2 regions of the Blautia massiliensis (ex Durand et al. 2017) genome follow, and region 2 is predicted to be linked to the other one. Evidence: riboswitches for the same ligand, from Rfam matches in the RefSeq annotation. Region 2 holds a riboswitch; the other holds the start of a gene.

Region 1 (3,178 bases), 1.6 Mb from region 2:
AAATGAAAGATAAAGGCGTCGGAGTAGCAGGCGTGGTGCTTGATACTACAGATGAAAAGGGAAATCAGGACGAGGAGGCTGTAAAAAAAGCAGGCATTCTTCAGGAAAAAACAAAAGCAAAATATCCGTTCCTGATACCGGATACTACTATGATGAATGGCCGTCTGCAGGGGATTTCCGCATTTCCTGAAACATTTTTTGTTGACAAAGATGGAAACATTGTAGGCGATACCTATACAGGAAGCCATACACTGGACGAATGGAAGGAAATCGTGGAAAAAGAGCTTAAAAACGTTTCAAAGTAAAAGATGATCATTACGGAGAGTGAAAAAATGATTCGGAAAATAACAGAATCCAGGTGGATCGGACCTGCTCTGGCGGTTTTGGGAATTTTACTGATGATACTGGGAATCTGCAGGGGCGAGGTGTCTGTAGTTTTTACAAAAGCGATCAACATCTGTATGGAGTGTATTGGCATTGGATAATAAGAAGATGAAAATAAATGAATGGCCGCGGCATGGGATCCAGGCATTGTGGGCGGCCCTTACAAACAGTCACATATCAGGGTTTATAACTGGAAAGATCTATACCGGAAAACTGAAAAATGTATGTGTTCCGGGGCTGAACTGTTATTCCTGCCCCGGGGCAAGAGGGGCCTGTCCCATTGGTTCCCTTCAGGCTGTGATCGGAAGCTGGAACTTCAAGATGGCATATTATGTAGCTGGATTTCTGATCTTTGTGGGAGCGCTGCTTGGAAGACTGGTGTGCGGATTTCTCTGCCCCTTTGGACTGATCCAGGATCTGTTGAACAAGATTCCTTTTCCAAAGAAGATCCGGACATTTCGGGGAGATAAGCTTCTGCGAAAACTGAAATATGTGATCTTTCTTGTATTTGTGATCATACTTCCCATGTTTGTAGTAGATATCATGGGCCAGGGAGCACCATATTTCTGCAAGCTGATCTGCCCGGCAGGAACGCTGGAGGGAGGTATCCCGCTGGTGCTGCTGAACAAATCCATGCGAAGTGCAGTAGGCTGGCTGTACATATGGAAAAATACAATCCTGGTGATCACCATTATCTTATCAATTATGATATACCGGCCATTCTGTAAGTATATCTGTCCGCTGGGAGCTTTTTATTCGGTATTTAATAAAGTTTCCGTTTTTCGTTACAGAGTAGATAAAGAAAAATGTGTTCACTGCGGAAAATGCAGAAATATCTGCCAGATGGAGGTCGATCCGACGGAAAATCCAAACAGTACAGAATGCATCCGATGTGGAAGATGTAAAAAGATATGTCCGACACAGGCGATCCGGTGTGGGTTTGCAGGCAAAAATCAGACCTGAATTACTTTAAAAGTGAATTTCCGGATATCAAGTGCCGTTGTTATTGTGAACAGTACGTTTGGAAGTAAAGACATATTTCCGGATTGGGCAAAGAGGAAATTATCATGGAATTGACGAAAAACAGAATTTTCCTTATAACATTCAGTATCTGATGAATAGTACGGAAAACTGAAATGATTCAGAAAATTAGATTGAACTCACTTTAAAAGTGAAAAAATAATTTGACGATTTCTTGACAAGTACTAATAAATATGTTAGTATTCAATCATCAAATTAATAAAGTCTTCGGTGACTGACGGAATTGTGGGATAACCACGAGGGAGCCGGAGATTCGATGAGTCGACCGTCTGGGCAGTATTTGAAGAAATTCAGATACTGCTCTTTTTTATGGGATAAAAAGATCCGGACGGTTGCTGTGGAGAAAGGAGAACATTATGGGATTCAAAAGTGACATCGAGATCGCACAGGAGTGCACAATGGAGCCAATTACCAAGATTGCGGAGAAAGCAGGTATTGATGACAAGTATCTGGAGCAGTATGGTAAATACAAAGCAAAGATCGACTATAATCTCCTGAAAGAAACAGACAAAAAAGACGGCAAACTGATTCTTGTAACAGCTATCAACCCGACACCGGCCGGGGAAGGAAAAACAACTACAACGGTAGGTCTTGCAGATGGAATGCAGAGACTTGGAAAAAATGTTATGGTAGCTCTTCGTGAGCCATCCCTGGGACCGGTATTCGGTGTCAAAGGTGGTGCGGCAGGCGGCGGTTATGCACAGGTAGTTCCGATGGAGGATATCAACCTTCATTTTACCGGTGATTTTCATGCGATCGGTGCGGCAAACAACCTTCTTGCAGCAATGATCGACAACCATATCTTCCAGGGTAATGAGCTGAATATCGACCCGAGAAAGATCACATGGAGACGTTGCGTGGATATGAACGACCGTCAGCTTCGTAATGTAGTAGACGGACTTGGCGGAAGAACAAACGGTATGCCGCGTGAAGACGGATATGACATCACTGTAGCATCTGAGATTATGGCAGTTCTCTGTCTGGCAAGTGATATCAAGGATCTGAAAGAGAGACTTTCCAGAATCATCATCGGATATACTTACGGCAAAGTTGCTGAGCAGAAACCGGTAACAGCAGGAGATCTCCACGCAGAGGGTGCTATGACAGCACTTCTGAAGGATGCCCTGAAACCAAACCTTGTTCAGACACTGGAGCATGTTCCGGCGATCGTTCACGGCGGACCATTCGCAAACATCGCTCACGGATGTAACTCCGTAACCGCTACAAAGATGGCTATGAAGCTTGCTGATTATGCCATCACAGAGGCTGGATTCGGTGCTGACCTTGGAGCAGAGAAATTCCTGGATATCAAGTGCCGTATGGCAGGTCTTACACCAAGTGCCGTTGTTATCGTAGCAACCGTACGTGCTCTGAAATATAATGGTGGCGTTGCAAAAGCAGATCTTAACAATGAGAACCTTGAGGCTCTTGAAAAAGGTATCCCGAACCTTCTGAAGCATGTAAGCAATATCAAAAATGTATACAAGCTTCCATGTGTGGTAGCTATTAACGCATTTCCGACCGATACCAAGGCAGAGCTTGATTTTGTGGAAGCAAAATGCAAGGAGCTTGGCGTAAACGTAGCACTTTCCGAGGTATGGGCAAAAGGTGGCGAAGGCGGAATCAAGCTCGCTGAGGAAGTAATCCGTCTTGTTGAAGAGCCGAATGACTTCACATATGCTTATGAACTGGAAGGCTCCATCGAGGATAAGCTGAACCAGATTGTACAGAAGGTTTACGGTGGAAAGAAAGT
Region 2 (3,178 bases):
GCTAATGTAGATGTGATCGTAATTGATTCTGCACATGGTCATTCAGAAAACATTCTAAAAGCAGTCCGCGAGATCAAGGCAACATATCCGGAGCTTCAGGTAATCGCAGGTAATGTTGCAACAGGCGAAGCTACCAAGGCTCTGATCGAGGCTGGAGTAGATGCAGTCAAGGTTGGTATCGGACCGGGATCTATCTGTACAACACGTGTTGTTGCAGGTATTGGTGTTCCGCAGGTTACTGCAGTTATGGATTGTTATGAAGTGGCTAACAGCTACGGAATTCCGATCATTGCAGACGGTGGTATCAAATATTCCGGAGATATCACCAAGGCCATCGCAGCAGGTGCCAATGTCTGCATGATGGGAAGCATGTTCGCAGGATGCGATGAGAGTCCGGGAACATTCGAGCTTTATCAGGGCAGAAAATATAAAGTATATCGTGGAATGGGATCTATCGCAGCTATGGAGAATGGCAGCAAGGATCGTTATTTCCAGGAGAATGCAAAGAAGCTTGTGCCGGAGGGTGTTGAGGGCCGTGTTGCGTATAAAGGACATGTTGAGGATACCGTATTCCAGCTGATCGGTGGTTTAAGATCCGGTATGGGTTACTGTGGAGCAGAAAATATTGAGAAGCTTAAGACAACAGGCAGATTCATCAAGATTTCAGCTGCATCTCTTAAAGAGTCACATCCACATGACATCCACATCACAAAAGAGGCTCCAAACTACAGTGTAGATGAATAATAAAGGAAAAAAAGGTAAGACCGGTAAAAAGTCACCCAGGCCGTCCCATAGCGGGCGGCCTGTTTCCGTAAAGAAAACTTCCTCCGGGTCTTCCAGAAGAAAAAAGAAGTCTTTGAGAAAAAAGAACCCGATCAAGATCCTGCAGAGGATTGTGCTGATATGTATCATTGTGATCGTTGCTTTTGCTGCGTGTGCGTTAGGATACGCATTTTTTGAGATGCGCATGGAACAGAGTGAAACTCAGTCCGGACAGGAAGAAATATCCGGGAATGCCAGCGGAAATGGCGGACCGGAACAATGGCAGGCAGAAGGAGCACCTTTTATTGATGTGGAGCTTCTGACACCGAATTCCTATTCCAGACCACAGATTTCTATGGAACAGGTAAATTATATAGCCATTCATTATACGGCCAATCCGGGATCTACTGCCGTATCCAACCGGAATTATTTTGAAAATCTTGCGACAACGCAGGACAACAAAGTCAGCAGTCATTTTGTGATAGGGTTGGAGGGAGAAGTGGTACAATGTATCCCTACTTCGGAAATATCCTATGCCACAAATTCCAGAAATGTAGATACCATATCCATTGAATGCTGCCATCCGGATGAAACAGGGCAGTTTAATACAGCAACCTATGATTCGGCGGTAAAGCTGACAGCGTGGCTTTGTACACGCTTTGGACTGACTTCGGATCAGGTGATCCGTCATTATGATGTCACAGGTAAAGACTGTCCGAAGTATTATGTGGAAAATCCCGATGCATGGATCCAGATGAAATCAGACATTGCAGCACAGATCCAGACAGATTATGCATTACAGGGGAAATAAAGTGTTATTGTTTATTTTGTGAGCAACAAGAAGTCTGGAAAAATAATTTCTGAAAATAGGGGCTTGAAAATTAAGAAGAAGTATTGTAGTATAACAGCAGAAGCTGCATGACTGGCGGAAAGTAGGATTACCTACAGGGAGTGCAGTGAAGTGAGAAGCCGACCGCCTGGGCAGCCTGATAAGGGGTGTCCAGGCGGTTTTTTGTTACCGTTCATATCCTGGGGTAAACCCCGGGCCTTACATTAGACAAGGAGGACTGTGAAAAATGACGACATTTTCACTTGAAAAAGAACTGAAAGAAAATTCCTATCCGGGAAGAGGAATTGTGATCGGACGTTCCGCTGACGGGAAACATGCAGTTACTGCATATTTTATTATGGGAAGAAGCGAGAACAGCAGAAACCGTATTTTTGTTGAGGATGGGGAAGGAATCCGTACACAGGCTTTTGATCCATCCAAGCTTACAGACCCGAGCCTGATCATTTATGCACCGGTACGTGTCCTTGGAAATAAGACCATCGTAACAAACGGTGATCAGACAGATACGATCTATGAGGGAATGGACAGACAGCTCACCTTTGAACAGTCTCTCCGCAGCAGAGAGTTTGAGCCGGATGCGCCGAACTATACACCTCGTATTTCAGGCGTTCTTCATGTTGAAAACGGTAAATTCAATTATGCGATGTCTATTTTAAAGAGCAATAACGGAAATCCGGATTCCTGTCTTCGTTATACATTCGCCTATGAGAATGCGGCGGCAGGACAGGGACGTTTTATCCATACTTATAAATGCGATGGAAATCCACTTCCAAGTTTCGAGGGAGAGCCGAAGCTGGTAGAGATCCCAAACGATATTGATGAGTTTACGGATCTCCTCTGGAAGAGCCTGAACCAGGATAATAAAGTTTCTCTCTTTGTTCGTTTTATTGACATTGAGACAGGAAATTATGAATCCAGGATCGTAAACAAGAATAAATAAGAAAATAGGGATATCACAGAGAACGGAGGAGCTTTTTCATGAAAGAATTACAGTTAAAATACGGATGTAACCCAAATCAGAAACCATCAAAGATCTATATGGCAGATGGAAGTGAGCTTCCGATCCAGGTACTCTCCGGAAGACCAGGATACATCAACTTCCTGGATGCCTTTAATGGCTGGCAGCTGGTACGTGACCTTAAGAAAGCAACCGGACTTCCGGCAGCAACTTCATTTAAGCATGTATCTCCGGCAGGTGCTTCCATCGGACTTCCGCTGAATGAGACACTGGCAAAGATCTACTGGGTAAATGATATGGACTGGAAGAATTTTTCCCCGCTTGCATGTGCGTATGCAAGAGCAAGAGGTGCAGATCGTATGTCATCATTTGGTGATTTTATTTCTCTTTCTGATGTCTGTGATAAAGATACCGCAATGCTGATCAAGAGAGAGGTTTCTGATGGTGTGATCGCACCAGGATATACAGAGGAGGCTCTTGAAATTCTGAAGCAGAAGAAAAAAGGCAATTACAATGTGATTCAGATCGATGAAAACTATGTTCCGGAACTTTTGGAGCACAAACAGGTATTTGGAGTCACCTTTGAGCAGGGCCGTCAGGAGCTGGCA

Evidence for each region. A riboswitch is a leader RNA that binds a small molecule or an ion and turns the genes downstream of it on or off. The one in region 2 is predicted to bind ZMP and ZTP.
Region 1: linked by a shared signal. The riboswitch ahead of V9W66_RS04350 (formate--tetrahydrofolate ligase) and the one ahead of V9W66_RS15745 (IMP cyclohydrolase) in region 2 are both predicted to bind ZMP and ZTP.

Annotation. Positions count from the first base shown of each region.
Region 1 is NZ_CP146725.1:898,357-901,534, reverse strand. It holds gene V9W66_RS04365 (TlpA family protein disulfide reductase) at 1-305, shown strand, start outside; gene V9W66_RS04360 (CD1871A family CXXC motif-containing protein) at 333-485, shown strand; gene V9W66_RS04355 (4Fe-4S binding protein) at 493-1,347, shown strand; ZMP/ZTP riboswitch at 1,626-1,707, shown strand; gene V9W66_RS04350 (formate--tetrahydrofolate ligase) at 1,782-3,178, shown strand, end outside.
Region 2 is NZ_CP146725.1:3,351,756-3,354,933, forward strand. It holds gene guaB (IMP dehydrogenase) at 1-744, shown strand, start outside; gene V9W66_RS15740 (peptidoglycan recognition protein family protein) at 857-1,573, shown strand; ZMP/ZTP riboswitch at 1,671-1,752, shown strand; gene V9W66_RS15745 (IMP cyclohydrolase) at 1,839-2,552, shown strand; gene V9W66_RS15750 (phosphoribosylaminoimidazolecarboxamide formyltransferase) at 2,591-3,178, shown strand, end outside.